Regions from separate parts of the Vibrio sp. KUL78 genome, predicted to be linked through region 4. Evidence: predicted binding sites of a transcription regulator. Region 4 holds the regulator's gene; each other region holds the start of a gene.
The links. The regulator PurR, encoded in region 4, represses purine synthesis genes. The targets are predictions, from matches to a motif close to TNANGNAAACGTTTNCNTNA.
Positions count from the first base shown of each region.

Region 1: the regulator PurR is predicted to act here: its motif matches at 1,663-1,682, upstream of ihfA (integration host factor subunit alpha).
Region 2: the regulator PurR is predicted to act here: its motif matches at 2,721-2,740, upstream of pyrD (quinone-dependent dihydroorotate dehydrogenase).
Region 3: the regulator PurR is predicted to act here: its motif matches at 2,512-2,531, upstream of purL (phosphoribosylformylglycinamidine synthase).

Region 1 is NZ_AP045837.1:1,599,423-1,603,640, forward strand. Features, by position in the region: gene pheT (phenylalanine--tRNA ligase subunit beta) at 1-1,259, shown strand, start outside; gene ihfA (integration host factor subunit alpha) at 1,726-2,019, shown strand; gene AC6I8Y_RS07575 (RelA/SpoT domain-containing protein) at 2,091-2,867, opposite strand; gene AC6I8Y_RS07580 (thiopurine S-methyltransferase) at 3,100-3,753, shown strand; partial or broken gene AC6I8Y_RS07585 (peptide MFS transporter) at 3,806-4,218, opposite strand, start outside.
Region 2 is NZ_AP045837.1:1,689,074-1,693,291, reverse strand. Features, by position in the region: gene rlmKL (bifunctional 23S rRNA (guanine(2069)-N(7))-methyltransferase RlmK/23S rRNA (guanine(2445)-N(2))-methyltransferase RlmL) at 1-346, opposite strand, end outside; gene AC6I8Y_RS08025 (cell division protein ZapC) at 913-1,458, opposite strand; gene pyrD (quinone-dependent dihydroorotate dehydrogenase) at 1,621-2,631, opposite strand; gene AC6I8Y_RS08015 (NAD-glutamate dehydrogenase) at 2,842-4,218, opposite strand, start outside.
Region 3 is NZ_AP045837.1:717,228-721,445, reverse strand. Features, by position in the region: gene purL (phosphoribosylformylglycinamidine synthase) at 1-2,371, opposite strand, end outside; gene mltF (membrane-bound lytic murein transglycosylase MltF) at 2,668-4,218, shown strand, end outside.
Region 4 is NZ_AP045837.1:1,140,928-1,145,145, reverse strand. Features, by position in the region: gene AC6I8Y_RS05605 (Ig-like domain-containing protein) at 1-30, opposite strand, end outside; gene torR (two-component system response regulator TorR) at 305-1,015, opposite strand; gene torD (molecular chaperone TorD) at 1,297-1,950, shown strand; gene purR (HTH-type transcriptional repressor PurR) at 2,287-3,291, shown strand; cyclic di-GMP riboswitch class I at 3,470-3,558, shown strand; gene AC6I8Y_RS05585 (TfoX/Sxy family DNA transformation protein) at 3,676-4,218, shown strand, end outside.

The DNA.
Region 1 (4,218 bases), 460 kb from region 4:
CTGAGCTTCTAGTTGAAATCTGTGGCGGTGAAGTAGCACCTGTCGTTGCTGTTGAATCTGACGCAGATCTTCCTACACCAAACACGGTTGAACTGCGCCGCACTAAGCTAGATTCACTTCTTGGTCACCAAATTGCTGACGCTGAAGTTGTTGAGATTCTAGAGCGTTTAGGTCTGACAGTAACGACGACTGATACCGGTTGGACAGGTGTTGCACCAACATGGCGTTTTGATATCGCAATCGAACAAGACCTGATTGAAGAAGTGGGTCGTATCTACGGTTACGATAACATTCCAAATCAACACCCTGCTGCAACACTTAAGATGCACAACCACGTTGAAGCGGATCTTCCACTGAAACGTGTACGCGATCTGCTTGTTGATCGTGGCTACCATGAAGCGATTACATACAGCTTTGTTGAGCCAGAGCAACAAAAACTTGTTGTGCCAGACGTTGAGCCATTGATTCTGCCTTTCCCAATCTCTGCGGAAATGTCAGCAATGCGTCTTGGTCTTATCCAAGGTCTTCTAAATACGGTTGTTCACAACCAGAAGCGTCAGCAGCCACGTGTTCGTCTATTCGAATACGGCCTACGTTTCATCCCTTGTGAGAACGCTGAAAACGGTATGCGCCAAGAGCCTATGCTTGCAGGTGTGATTGCAGGTACACGCAGTGAAGAGCATTGGGACATTGAAACTAACACCGTTGATTTCTTTGACCTAAAAGGTGACCTAGAAGCGATTCTAGAACTGTCTGCAAACGAGAAAGCATACTCATTTGCGGCAGCGAAACACCCAGCACTTCACCCAGGTCAATCTGCAGCAATCGTTGTAGATGGCAAAGAAGTGGGTGTAATTGGTACGATTCACCCTGAGCTTGAGCGTAAGTTCGGTCTAAACGGTCGTACTATCGTGTTTGAAGTTGAGTGGTCTGCAATCAACACTAAAGTGATTCCAGAAGCGGCTGGACTTTCTAAGTTCCCTGCAAACCGTCGTGACATCGCTGTTGTTGTTGATGAGGCAGTAGCTTCTGGCGACATCGTTGCAGCTTGTCTAGAACAAGGCGGCGAGTTCCTGAAAGACGCGAAACTGTTTGACGTTTACGTTGGTAAGGGCGTTGAAGAAGGTAAGAAGAGTTTAGCAATTGCGCTTACTCTACAGTCTCTAGAGCGTACGCTTGAAGATGCTGACATTGCTGGTGCAGTAGATGCAATTGTTGCTCATATTTCTGAGAAATTTGGTGCAACGCTGCGTGACTAATCGCAGTTAGCGTGTCAACGAGAATTACCTAGAAAAGCGGGTTGCTGAAAAGTAACTCGCTTTTTTTATATCCAGTATTAGCCGATAAAAACAAACTGGTTTCATATTCTATTTTCTTCGCAACTCACTGTTTTTAAGGAATAATTTTCTTTCATACTGTATCAATATCACTATTTTGTACTTTGTTTGTAATTTATTTTCATCTAACTTTTTGTCATTTATTAGTGATATCTATTGCTTGGGGGTTTTATAGTAAATTATGCATCCATAATATGCTACTTTTGCGATAACTTGCTAAAAGTTAACGCAAAATCCTGACATTACTCTGAAATAAAAAAGTTGGCGAAAATCAGAAGGTTGGCTTACACTTTTCAAAGTTGGGCCGTTATGTTGTTGATTGGTCGAACGAAATCTTTAGCGTTATCACTATGATAACAAGGTATGAATTAGCTTTGAGGGGAGTTTTATGGCGCTCACAAAAGCCGATCTGGCTGAGAACCTATTTGAGAAACTCGGATTCAGTAAAAGGGATGCCAAGGAAACGGTAGAAGTGTTTTTCGAAGAGATTAGAAAATCACTCGAAAGTGGCGAACAGGTAAAACTGTCGGGTTTTGGTAATTTTGACTTGCGCGATAAAAATGAGCGCCCAGGTCGAAATCCTAAAACTGGTGAAGACATTCCCATTTCCGCTCGACGCGTAGTGACATTCCGTCCGGGTCAGAAATTGAAGGCTCGAGTCGAGAACATCAAAGTAGATTAATGTCCTACTGTTAAACAAAAAGACCACCTAGTGTGGTCTTTTTGTATTTCTATTGGTTGATGTTGAGTTTATTACGCCGCCCGAATATTCGTTGTGATGTATGGCTGCCACGCGTTCTGATACAGCTCCATCGATTGACGTCTTAGGCTGGCAATCTGCGCGGTTTCAAACTCGTTGAGTTCGCGTTTTTCAGCAGCCGCTCGTCGTTCAATACCTTGGACGATTTCATATAGATCGTGTTCAGGGCCACTTTTCACGTCGGCGATGTCTTTAAGGTGAAGTTGGACTTCAGCAATAATCCCAGTCTTAGGTAGTTTCACCAACATATTCAGGTCACGGTATCCGGACGCTGCAGGGTTTTTAAAGCGGTTTTTTACACGCACGACTTGCGCTTCACGGCTAAGCGCTTCATAGGCGCCTACAAGGCTCTCCACGTCTTTAGCGACGATAGTGCCACGAGCTAGGTCTGTGATTTGGTTTACCTGACCATTAAGCTCAGTATCGATCTTCACCTTTGCACGCTCAGCAGATTTTACGCCTGCGAAGTACGCGTCGGTGTCAGTCAGTAGGGCGGTCGTTTTACAAAGCGCTTCGAGTTCATGTTGAGCTTGGTGGGCTTTGCTGTACAAGATGTCAAAATCGTTATGGGGTTGGAAGGCAGCGCCTTGAACAGAATCGATGCCGTACAAGCCACTAAGACTGTGTTTGAATACAGATGGACAAACTTCGTTTTGCTCTTGCTTTCCTTTTGTTGGGGTGGAATCGGATTGATTAAGCGTAGCCGCAAATGCAGGTGCGCGGCTGAGTACCAATAGCATTAGTGCTGCAGTACGAAGAAACGTGCTCATTCTCTCTCCTAGTTACGTTACAAAAACGGGAACAAAAAAGGGCGTTAACGCTCAGGAGTCTTGCTAACAATAATATGGGGTTCAATACTGAAAACCCAATACAAACTGTGTAACAGAGTTTGTAAACTGTGATGCCTATCGCTAATTAAAATCTACGCGATTGGGTGTGACATTTTGTCTGCACTCTGTAAACTCTACGTTAACCATTATCTACAACCGACATGAACCATAAATGAACGATTTTGAACTTTGGCACGACAAATGGGCGGCCAATAAAATTGGCTTCCACTTAGAAGATGTAAACCCATTACTCATTAAGTACTGGGACCGACTATCCCCAAAACGCGAAGACAAGGTTTTCGTTCCACTCTGTGGTAAGTCTGAAGATCTTGTCTGGCTTGCCCAACGCCATGAAGACATTCAAGGTGTAGAACTTAGCCAAATTGCCGTACGTTCGTTTTTCGCTGAACATTTCTACACTCCGATGGTGACGCCGATTAGCGGTCAGTTTGAGTTGTACCAGTTTGATGAGCTTAACATTTATGTCGGCGACTACTTTACCGCACCGATTCAACCTGTAGAGCTTATCTACGACCGTGCTGCTCTCATCGCAATGCCGGAAGAACTGCGCGAACAATACGTTGAGAAATTAAAACAGTCTCTGAAACCGGGTGGTCGTATTCTACTTATCACGCTTGATTATGTTCAAAGTGAAATGGCGGGCCCTCCTTACAGCGTACCAAGTTCAGAAGTGGCGCAGCACTTTGGCGATGAGTTTGAAGTGATACTTCTAGAGCGTGATGAAGCAGATAGTAATCACCGTCGTATTCAGCAAGGATTGACCCGCTTTGCTGAAGAGGCTTGGTTGATTACGCATCAAGGTTAATCTATTTGTGAGCGGCAATAACCATCGGATTGCCGCTCTAGTTTCTGCACTTTTACTGCTTTACTAACTCTCCAGCGCCCAGTTCAGCTTCTGCTGCGGCTTTTAACATGTTATGGATAACTTTCGATGCAGCTAGCGCGACACCAATCATCACAACCGCCATAACAGTTAGCAGTTGAAAGTATTCACCGTACACAATTTGAGCGATATGTTGGGTAAGTTGTTGCCCCTTTTCTAGTGCGATATTGGTGGATAGCGCTGCTCCAACAATACCACTTAAGGCGATCGCGACAGAAAACAAACTCACAGAGAAGTTCTCGATGTGATGTGGTGCAACCGACAAGATAAAAGCCACAACCATAGAGCCAACCACGACTTCAGCCATTGCTTGGAAGAAGTGAACTGCGAGGAAAACTTCAGGTCTGATCGCAACGTCTTCGCCAACTGTTGAGATAAAGTAGGTTA
Region 2 (4,218 bases), 550 kb from region 4:
CAGCGTCCTTCACTTTCATTGCGCCATATTGGCTATTGCGGATTTCTCGGTTAGTACCATTGAAATCAACAATGAACTTCTTCGAACTGTGGAACTGGTTCACCCAATTGATAGATGAAGCAGCCAGATAGAGATCCATATCATCTTGGCAAGTGAACTCCGACAGTACTTTCACAAAGCGAGAAGCGTATCGGCTCCATAAACAAGCGCGATAAATCTGCTCATTGCTCGCTTTAAATTTAACTCCTGCTTGAACTGGCTTTACAGAAGTTAAACCCATTTGCTCAAGCTCTTGAGCAAGAAGGTTTTCAAGACCGTTGGAAGTGACGGCAAGATATTGGTTCATAGTGTTCATCTAGCTGTGAAAAATGGTGTTGATTATACCTGACAATCCCTGTTGTCACTAAATAAACCTGCACAATCTTCGTCTCTACTTGTTTGTTCGAACAAGGTTTAACCGTCATAAACCTTCTACATCTTTCCAATCAATACATAAGCAGTAGCTAATTTAAATAACGTAAACTTGGGTACTATAGCGATAGTGAATACTTATTCGCTACATTTTTGGTATATACCAATGCACATTTTTAGTTGTAATTTACTTACAAAATGCAGTGAAAGGAGGAATTTTGGAGTGAATGCCCCCTTATTTTGGGGAACAAATACGTCACTTTCTGGTGATAAAAAAAGCAAATTATTTGCACTGCAACAGAGATGTAGTAGCAAACATGTCAGTTAATGGGGTGACTATTGAGGATTGGGTTTGGCTATTGGAGATATTTGAGACAAAAAAAATCGGCCACAAGGACCGATAAATTCTACGAGAAATGGAAGTAAGAACTTCTTATTGTAATTGCTAAGCTGCCACTGCTTTTTCTTATAAGGCGCGTTATCGCGCTCTATGCCACGCTCTTAACCAACTAGAGCAATAGGCTGGTTTAATGCCATAAATTGATGTGCGCAGGCCATCCTGTCGTGCATAACCTTAATACTTTGACCAAACACCACTTCTTTGTTTGAAGACAAACTGAATGACTCGAGGTCAACCAACGCACACAAACTTGCACTTTCCCCTACTTCCAACACGATGAAGAAACCCTCAGAGTGTTGGTTGATTAAGCGAACCAAGTCACCCTCTTGAGGCTGGTACGTGCCATCTTGATGGTCGAAGAACCAGCTCTTAGGCTGAACAGGCTTGTGGAAACGTTTTGCTGCCACACAATAGAGCGTAAGCTCTGCTTGTCTTGGTTCAGAAAGTCCCAATAGGCTTATTTGGTCTTTAAAGGTTTGAAACGCGGATGCGTCATCGACTGTGAAGTTGTTCTGACCCATCGCGCATTCAACAAGGAGTTTTCGGGAAAGATTGGTTTTGAAAACCATATCATCTCCCAAATCCAGCATAAGAGAGTTCTCACTCTCATCCATATACCAGATCCATGTATCGCTGGGTTTAAGCATCGTTCCGTCTCTATATTTGAAGAATAATCAGACTGTTAGGTAAAACGCTTAATTACCTTTTTGGTCAGTTGTTACTAATTCTACAAACGAATAAACAAAAAAAAAGGGGAAAACTATTTCCCCCTTTCATGATTCAAACCTAGTCACTTTGACAGAATTTGCTTAAAGATTTTTGACGATGTCTTTTACAAGCTTAGGACCGTGATAAATGAAGCCAGAGTAAACTTGAACTAACGACGCACCTGCCATGAGTTTCTCTTTTGCAGAAACAAAAGAGTCGATCCCACCTACGCCAATGATTGGGAGCTTACCATCAAGATTTTTAGCAAGTAGACGAACAACTTCAGTACTGCGAGACTGTACAGGTCGGCCACTTAGGCCACCAGCTTCGTTTGCATGCTTCATACCTTCAACAACAGAACGATCCAGTGTCGTATTCGTCGCGATCACACCGTCGATCTTATTTTTGATCAATGAATCACAAATCTGGCCAATCTCATCATCACTCAGATCCGGTGCGATCTTCAGTGCTAATGGCACATATTTACCATGTTTTTCAGCAAGTTCTGCTTGTTTCGCCTTCAGTTCAGAAAGAAGTTCATCCAGTGCTTCTCCGTACTGGAGTGAACGTAACCCTGGAGTGTTTGGCGAAGAGATATTTACAGCGATATATCCCGCATGCTCATACACCTTCTCCATACAGATAATGTAATCTTCAGCACCCTTTTCAATCGGCGTATCTTTGTTCTTACCTATGTTGATACCGATAATGCCGTCAAAGTTCGCTTTCTTTACATTTTCAACGAGATTATCTACACCGAGGTTATTAAAGCCCATTCGGTTGATGATGCCCTCTGCTTCCACTAGACGGAATAGACGTGGTTTGTCGTTCCCTGGTTGAGGACGAGGTGTTACCGTACCAACTTCTACAAAACCGAAGCCCATCGCACCGAATGCTTCAATACACTCACCATTTTTATCAAGGCCAGCAGCCAAGCCAACAGGGTTCTTGAAGGTTAAACCCATACATTCTACAGGTCGATTAGGTAGCTGTTGGCGATAAGCGAGATCAAGTGGTGTGCCGGTGAAGCGTTTAAAGTTTTGAATAGCGAGATCGTGAGCCTTTTCGGCATCAAGTTGGAAAAAGCCAGTTCTGGCAAGACGGTAAAGCATTGTGCCTCCGATAGAAAACCCGTGTAAACGGGGTGGTATTATTTACTGATTCCCCCAAACATGCAACGAAGATTTTCGTTTATCTAACAAAACGCAAACGTTTTGCAGAATAATGCACCGATTCAGTGTTACGCCGTCACTAAAGCAGTCTTTTAAGATTAAAAAAGCGCTCCGAAGAGCGCTTAATTGTTAACATTGTGCGGTAACAATCTAAAGATTATTTGCACAGTTCAGATTAAGTAGACTTAGCTCGCGAAGTGCAACTGAGAACTTAGCAAACTCATGGACATTACCCACCTTAAACTCGTTGAGAATATTTTCCCAACGTTGGAGGCTGTTTTCATTTGTCGCCATCCAGTTATCAAGTGACAGGATCACGTCTTCACTGTCTCCCCCACAACCACATTTCAATACTTGTGCCGTTAACAAACGTTGTTGCCAATCAAGATCTTCACGGAACGCTGCTCTCGCAAGCGCTTGCCAGTTGTTGTCTACCGCTTGACCGTTAATTTGGTTCAAGAACCAGTGAAGTGATAAGCGATCACCTAAGTGGAAGTAAAGTTTGGATGCTCTCTCGACATCAAAGCTTGCTTCGGTTGCAATCTCTGAGATGTCGACTGCAGAAAGTAGGCTTGATAGACGAGCAACGTAATTTGCCAAATCACTTTCAACACCTTGCCCTACCCAAATATCAGCTTGAGCGTTGTGTTCGGATACCTCTTCAGCAACCAAACACTTCTCTAGCGTTTGCTCTACCTTGATTACGTCATCACGGTAGCGAGCAACTAACTGCTCTACTGATTGTTTGCCAGGACGATTACGAAGAATCCAACGAGCTAGTCTACGAAGTGTTCGGCGAACAATGAACAACAACTCATACTGAGCTTCTGAGCTCGCCACATTATCAAGCTTTCTGATTTGCTCAAATGTGTAGGCAAAACCGTAAATCTCACGAGATGCCGCATAAGCATTAGCAATATCAACCACAGTGGCACCGGTTTCTTCTTGCAAACGAGTCACAAAGTTACAACCCATCTCGTTAACCATCTGATTTGCAAGCATAGTAGAGATAATTTCTGCTCGCAGTGGATGGTTTGGCATACTTTCCATATAGTTACGGCGTAACTCAGATGGGAAGTATTGGGTGAGTTGTTGCTGATGATAAGGGTCATTCGCGATCTCATCAGTCACTAACTCTTCTTTCAGTACCATCTTACCGTAAGCAACTAATACCGAGAGCTCTGGACGTGTCATTCCAATGCCCTGCTTTTCACGCTCAAGTAGATCTTCATCCGAAGGAATGTACTCTAGAGCGCGATCTAAGTGACCTGCTTTCTCTAAGGTGTGAATAAAGCGAATCTGTTCTTTGACCAAAGAGACGCCCTGGAATTCGGTCACTGAAATTGACTCAGACTGACAATAAGCGTCGTCCAATACAATCTCACCCACTTCGTCTTCCATGGACTCTAGGATCTGGTTGCGCTGTTTTACTGTTAAATCACCATTAGAGACTAGACCATTAAGGAAGATCTTAATGTTTACTTCGTTATCTGAGCAATCTACACCACCTACGTTATCAACAAAGTC
Region 3 (4,218 bases), 420 kb from region 4:
CACCGTTCTCGTTCCACTTGGTCTTCATCGACATTGAGTCTTTACCTACTGGAATCGTTAGACCCAGTGCTGGACATAGCTCTTCACCTACCGCTTTCACCGCTTCGTAAAGACCTGCGTCTTCACCTGGGTGACCCGCTGGAGACATCCAGTTAGCTGACAGCTTGATACGCTTGATATCGCCGATGTCTGTCGCTGCGATGTTAGTCAGAGACTCACCTACCGCTAGACGAGCAGAAGCGCCAAAGTCTAGTAGAGCAACTGGCGTGCGCTCACCCATAGACATCGCTTCACCGTGGTAAGTGTCGTAGCTTGCTGCGGTTACTGCGCAGTTTGCTACCGGCACCTGCCAAGGACCCACCATCTGGTCGCGAGCAACAAGACCTGTAACCGTGCGGTCACCGATGGTGATTAGGAATGTTTTCTCTGCAACTGTTGGCAGACGAAGAACGCGGTCAACCGCATCGTTCATTTCAATGCCTTCGCGAGAGATCGCAGGGCTATCTACTTTCAGTGTTTTCGCATCACGGTGCATCTTCGGCGTTTTGCCAAGAAGAATGTCCATCGGCATGTCGATTGGCGTGTTGTCGAAGTGTGAATCTTCAAGTTTCAGTTCGCGCTCTTCTGTTGCCACACCCACTACTGCGTATGGTGCGCGCTCACGCTTACAGATAGCATCGAATGCTTCCATATTCTCTGGTGCAACCGCCATTACATAGCGCTCTTGAGATTCGTTACACCAGATCTCAAGTGGGCTCATGCCAGGCTCATCGTTTGGTACGTCACGAAGCTGGAAGATACCGCCGCGCTCACCGTCATCAACAAGCTCAGGAAGTGCGTTTGAGATACCGCCCGCGCCCACATCGTGGATAAATGCGATTGGGTTGTCTTCACCTAGCTGCCAGCAGCGGTCGATCACTTCTTGACAGCGACGTTCCATCTCTGGGTTTTCACGCTGTACTGACGCAAAGTCTAGGTCTTCAGCAGACTGACCAGACGCCATAGAAGAGGCTGCGCCACCGCCAAGACCGATGTTCATTGCAGGACCACCAAGTACGATTAGGCTTGCACCTACTGGGATCTCTTTCTTCTGAACGTGCTCGTCACGGATGTTACCCATACCACCAGCAATCATGATTGGCTTGTGGTAACCACGCACTTCTTCACCTGCGTGAGACGTAACCTTCTCTTCGTAAGTACGGAAGTAACCTAGTAGGTTTGGACGACCAAATTCGTTGTTAAATGCCGCGCCACCTAGTGGACCTTCTAGCATGATATCTAGGGCGTTAACGATACGGCCTGGCTTACCAAAGTCGGTTTCCCAAGGCTGTTCGAAGCCAGGAATGCGAAGGTTAGACGTTGTGAAACCAACAAGACCTGCTTTTGGCTTACCGCCAATACCTGTTGCGCCTTCATCACGGATTTCACCGCCACTACCTGTCGATGCACCCGGCCATGGAGAAATCGCTGTTGGGTGGTTGTGTGTTTCCACCTTCATTAGGATGTGCGCTTTCTCGTGGTTGTAGCCGTATTGACGTGTTTTTGGATCTGGGAAGAAGCGACCTACTTCAGAGCCTTCCATAACCGCTGCATTATCTTTGTAAGCAGACAGAACGTGCTCAGGTGTCGTTTCGAATGTGTTTTTGATCATCTTGAACAGCGATTTGTCTTGCTTAACGCCGTCGATAGTCCAATCTGCGTTGAAGATCTTGTGACGACAGTGCTCAGAGTTCGCCTGTGCAAACATCATCAGCTCGATGTCTGTTGGGTTGCGCTCTAGCTTAGTCACAAAGCTTTCAACTAGGTAATCAATTTCATCTTCTGCAAGTGCAAGACCAAGCGTCACGTTCGCTTCTTCTAGTGCTTTGCGACCGCCAGTTAATAGATCAACATCAGCAACCGGTGCTGGCTCTGCGACTTGGAACAGCGCTGCCGCTGATTCGAAGTCAGAGAAAACCACTTCCATCATGCGGTCGTGGATCACGGCTTTAAGCTCAACAAGTTGAAGCTCAGTCAGTTCGCTTGATGTCTCTACATAGTAAGCAGTACCGCGCTCTAGACGAGTCACTTTGTCTAGGCCACAGTTGTTCGCAATATCCGTAGATTTAGAAGACCATGGCGAGATAGTACCAGGGCGAGGTGTCACTAGTAGCAGTGTGCCAGTTGGCTCGTGCTCTTCGATAGTTGGACCGTAAGTCAGCAACTTCTCTAATTTTTCAACTTCAGACTCATCCAGGTCTGCCGTTAGGTCGGCAAAGTGGGCAAACTCAGCGTAAATACCTGTTACTGGTAGGTTTAGTTCACGACAAAGCTCTAGTAGCTTGTTAACACGAAACTCAGAAAGAGCTGGGGAACCACGCAAAATTCTCATGTGCTTAGGTCTCTTATGCAGTTGATTTAGGTGAAATTCTTATAAATTCAATCAGTTAATAGTAAAAACTGAACTTATAACGATTTCTCCTACCTTGATGCGGCGGTATTATAGAGGATTTTTTTTTGTGACGTAAGCGTTGGCGCAAACGTTTTCGTCATTTTTTTTGGTTTTGCCGAAATACGTTAGAGATCGGCGATAAAGTGACCACTCTCGGGTGTTTCTGCTATCTCGCTTTGCCAAGGACCTCAGCTTTGGTATAAAGACAGCACTAACGTTGTGAGATCTATGAATTAATGCAAAGTCTTTCTGCTCCTCGCTGGCCTAATCGTCGCTGGTTAAAATTGCTATCTGTGTGCCTTTTCTCAATCGGGTTGGCTGGCTGCCAAATCGATTCTGATCCTAAAAGTGAACTCGAAAACATCAAAGAACGCGGTGTACTTCGCGTAGGTACACTCAATAATCAGCTCTCTTACTATATCGGTCCTGATGGTCCTACTGGCCTCGATTATGAATTAGCCAGACAGTTTGCAGACGAATTGGGCGTTCGTTTAGAGATGAAACCTGCTTATCGCCAAGCAAGCCTATTCCCTGCTCTGCAAAAGGGTGAGATCGATATTATTGCGGCTGGACTTAGTCAGTCTCCTGAGCGCATTCAAGGCTTTCGCGCTGGGCCCGCTTACTACTATGTCAGTCAACAGGTTGTCTATAAGAAAGGTCAGTGGCGTCCGCGTAACCTTGAGCAACTCCTCAACAACCAGCAAGAGTTAATCGACCAAGCTGATGGTGAAGAAGTGTTTGCGATTGTCAAAGACTCACACTTTGAAAAGACCATGGCAACGGTGACCGAAGAACATCCAGAGATCCGCTATTACATCGACGCGAATGCTGACGTCAACGACCTGCTAAAACAAGTCTCCGAGGGTAAACTGAAATTCACCATGGCGGACTCTGTCGAGCTTTCTCTGTCACAGCGTATCTACCCTGACCTAGCCCTCGCCTTTGAGATGACCGAAGATCAGCCAATCTCTTGGTACATGCGTAAATCAGAAGATGAAAGCCTGTATGCCTTGCTTATTGAGTTCTTTGGGCAACTTAAACAGACAGGGGATCTAGCAAACCTAGAAGAAAAGTATCTAGGTCATATCGGCGTATTTGATTATGTGGATACCCGCGCCTTTATCCGAGCGCTCGATAGTAAGCTACCTAAATGGTCACCACTATTTAAAAAGTACTCCAAAGAGTTTGACTGGCGTTTGATTGCCGCTTTGGCGTACCAAGAGTCACATTGGAATCCAGTCGCAAAATCACCAACCGGTGTACGCGGGATGATGATGCTGACATTACCGACTGCCAAAAGCGTTAACGTGACCAATCGACTCGACCCTGAACAGTCTGTGCGTGGTGGTGTGGAATACCTACGCCGAATTGTTGATCGCGTGCCTGACTCAATCAGTGAGCACGAAAAAATCTGGTTTGCCCTCGCTTCCTACAATGTTGGTTTCGGCCACATGATGGATGCAAGACGCCTGACAAAACGCCAAGGTGGCGACCCAGATGCGTGGGCGGATGTGAAAGATCGTTTACCGCTGCTGCGCCAAAAGAAGTTTTACAGTCAGACTCGCTATGGCTACGCGCGAGGCGATGAAGCCCGCAACTACGTGGAAAACATTCGTCGTTACTATCAAAGTATCATTGGTCATGTCGATAAACAGCTCGCTGCGCAAGCTGAGGAAGAACTCAGTACCGAAGACTTGATCGTGATTCCACCGCTACCACCTGTGTCAGGCGCGGTTTCTAGCGCAGAGGCAACCATCAGTGCCACGCAATCTACAGAAATACCCGCC
Region 4 (4,218 bases):
TGGAATAGAGCCTAATTGTAGCTTGGTCATGGAAAATCCTTTTGTTGAACCAAAGAATGTCGTTGCCAATCAATGCTGCCCAATCGAAGCAGTTCAACGGAAACGACGCCACTATCAAACTAGCTCAGGTTTATAGAGTCTTTTTCCGACTCAGAAAGCACCGACTTCTCACGCGAGTCAGTTAACAAAAATAGTTACAAGTTGCATATACAACGACCAGGTATCTCTACATTGCTCCCATAAAAAAGCTCCAGCTATCAAAGAGACAACTGGAGCATTTTCTATCACTACACGCTAGCCGACTTTAATCACCAGCAAACATGTAGCCCTCGCCATGGACAGTGATAAATATCTGTGGATTCTTTGGATCGGATTCCATCTTGGCACGCATGCGACGGATAAGAACATCAATGGTTCTATCGTTTGGCGCATCAACTCGATGACTGATCATATTGAGGATACGCTCACGGCTCAGAACTTGATTTGGATACGTTGAGAGTGCAACTAACAATTCATATTCAGCCTTGGTCAGTTTTACAGGGTCGCCATTATTCGTCAATGAACGACGCTGCTTATCGAACGTCCATTCACCAAAGTGAACCACATGCTCGTTTTGCACTGACTCTTCAAGTACTGGCTGTTTGCGCGCTAGTGAAATACGCCACAATAGGTTTTTTACTCGCACTAACAGTTCGCGTAGCTCAAACGGCTTAGTGACATAGTCGTCTGCCCCCATCTCAAGGCCAACAATACGGTCAATACTATCGGTGCGACCGGTCACCAAAATGATTCCAATGTCTGACTGACTTCTTAACTCTCTTGTCAGCATCAAACCATCTTCACCAGGGAGGTTAATATCTAACATAACGAGATCGATACTGGATTCTTCCAGCACCTGACGCATCGTCTGACCATCTTCAGCTTCGCTAACCAAGTAGCCTTCATTTTCGAAGTAACCAGCCAGCTTACTGCGAGTGACTACGTCATCTTCTACAACCAAAACGTGATATTTCATCTGTGGTTTCTCAATCTTGTCATGACAGGGACATTCTATTCATAAACATTCACAATTCTAGTCTACATCCCCTCATAGGCATGGAAACCTTACTATTTTTTGATTCAAAACAACCAAAACGATTGCGTCTCATATGCAACGAATACTCGAGTCAACTTACCCTTAAAGCAATTAATTTTTGTCTTATTTTTTCATAAGTTAACTCAATTCTTCACACAACAAGTTATTGCTATTCATCTTTATTGGCTAAAATAGAGTTATCATTTTTGGAGATTATTCAAATGCAAGAAATCAAAGCATTTAATGAGCAACGCGCAGAAATCTATTGGTGGCTTTCAAGCCTATTCGCTGCGGAGCTCACTGATGATGAACTCAACAAATACCACAGCCCTGAAATTCGCTCTTTCTTATCTGGCTTAGGAGAAAACCCTTCCCTAAAAGAACCCATTCAGGTCTTTACAGAGTCCTTGAACCGCCTTCAAGTCAGAGAAGACGCACAATTAGAGCTTTCTGCCGATTTTTGCGATCTATTTTTAAAGTCGGACAAGCACGGCGCACTGCCTTATGCCTCTATGTATATTGGTAAGTCTGGTCTTTTAAATGATCAACCTGCACAAGATATGGCAGATCTTTTAGCTAAGCACAATGTAGCAGTGAATAAGGACTTAAATGAGCCAGCGGATCACCTCGCGATCGAGCTAGATTTCCTAGGCAACTTAATCATTCGCTCCAATGAGCTTGAAGCTGAGGCACATATGAACGATGCGCTGCACGAGCAAGCAGAGTTCATCAAGAACTACTTGATGACATGGCTACCTCAGTTTGTTGCGAAATGCCAAACTAACGACGAGTTTGGGTTTTATGCCTCTGCCGCTAAACTACTCGAAGCATTCTGCCAACTTGACTACACCTACCTAGAGGGTGAGCAAGACTAGCCAACCTAAAGCGCAAATCACTTGCATCACATCTGTGAGAATTAATTTGCGCTTTAGTTATAAATTTATTGGATAAGTCATTGCCAGCGCTCAAACCTAAGTCTACAATCCGCCGTTTAAATGCAAATGCCCTTGGCATTCAACGCGGACTTGTGTCCAAAAACACCTGTTGAAATCTACGCTCTGAGCTTTTTTCGCCGTGGCTTGCATGCAACTTTCGGTTTTCGCAGCCAAATACTATGTTTACAACAACATAGCGTTATATGTTTGCAAAGACCACTATACTTGAAGCGGTACCAACGTTAATTATCAAGCCGCGACTAATAGGATATCACTATGGCAACTATTAAAGATGTCGCCCGCCTTGCAGGCGTTTCAACGACCACAGTATCCCACGTTATTAATAAGACTCGCTTTGTTGCTGAAGCAACTCAAGAAAAAGTGATGGCGGCGGTCGACGAACTCAACTACGCACCAAGCGCCGTTGCACGTAGCTTAAAATGCAACTCAACAAAAACCATCGGTATGTTAGTGACTCAATCAACTAACCTGTTCTTTTCAGAGGTTATCGATGGTGTTGAGAGCTACTGCTACCGCCAAGGCTACACGCTGATCCTATGTAACACTGGTGGCGTGTATGAAAAGCAACGCGATTACATTCGCATGCTGGCAGAGAAGCGCGTGGATGGCATCCTCGTGATGTGCTCTGATCTTACCGAAGAGCTGCTAGAGATGCTTGATCGTCACGCCGACATTCCTAAAGTTATCATGGACTGGGGCCCAGAAAGCTCACAAGCGGACAAGATCATCGATAACTCTGAAGAAGGCGGTTATCTGGCAACGAAGTTCCTGATCGAAAAAGGTCACACGGATATTGCCTGCCTGAGTGGCCATCTAGAAAAAGCCGTGTGCCAAGAGCGTATCATCGGTTACAAACGTGCCCTTGCTGAAGCAGGTATCGAGATGAAAGACGATCGTATTCTTGAAGGCAACTTCGAATGCGATACAGCGGTTATCGCTGCTAACCGTATTGCTGCAATGGAAGACCGACCGACCGCTATCTTCTGTTTCAACGACACCATGGCGTTTGGCTTAATGAGTCGCCTGCAGCAACTGGGTGTGCGCGTACCGGAAGATATCTCTGTCATTGGATACGATAATATTGAGCTGGCTGAGTACTTCTCGCCACCTCTAACCACGGTTCACCAACCTAAACGTCGTGTGGGTAAAAACGCGTTTGAGATTCTATTAGAACGAATCAAAGATAAAGGTCATGAAAAGCGCATTTTCGAAATGCACCCAGAGATTGTTGAACGAGACTCTGTCAAAAGCCTTACATAGAGCTGACAAAAGTGCCTTTCTAGGCACTTTTTTTGAACCCCATTCAAGTTTTCTTCTCTCGATTGTTAGTTTTTTACGCACCCTCAAGCACAAATAACCCGCCATTATTTGAACCAACATCACATTTTTGCAACGGAGTAATCATAGGCTTATGTCGTTTTCATTTATTCTAATGAAGTCACGCACAGGGCAAACCATCTGAAAGGGTGGGACGCAAAGCCTCCGGCCTAAACCAATTTTTAATTGATAGGTAGCGGGGTTGCCGATGGCAAGGGGAGAAGACTCAGTTATGGCATATGCCTAACAGAGCTCTGACACCTGATTGCTATACTCTCGGACCTGATTCTGGTGACACAATCAATAACACCGAGAAAAGAATAAAGCATGGATAATCCTATACTAAAAAATTCAATGCAATTATTCGCTCAGCTTGGAAGAGTAAAGTCTCGCTCCATGTTTGGGGGATTTGGCATCTTCGTAGATGATACGATGTTTGCCTTAGCAGTGAATAACAAATTACATATCAGAACTAACCGTCAGACCGTATCCACCTTCAAAAAACTGGGTTACAAGCCTTATGTTTATAAAAAGCGTGGATTTCCCGTTGTTACTAAGTACTTCGCGTTACCTGAAGACTGTTGGCAAGATCAAGAAGGTATTCTCGATCACGCTAAACAGGCACTCGAGTTCGCGAAAACTGAGAAAGAGCAACAATCCGAAGCGAAACCTAATCGCCTGAAAGACCTTCCGAATCTTCGCCTTGCCACTGAGCGTATGCTCAAAAAAGCAGGCATTGAATCAGTGGTTGAACTTCAGGATCATGGTTCGGTTGAGGCTTTCAAGGCCATTCAGAGAACCCATTCAAGTACCGTAGGTTTAGAGCTTTTATGGGCTCTTGAAGGTGCGATAAATGGTACTCATTGGTCT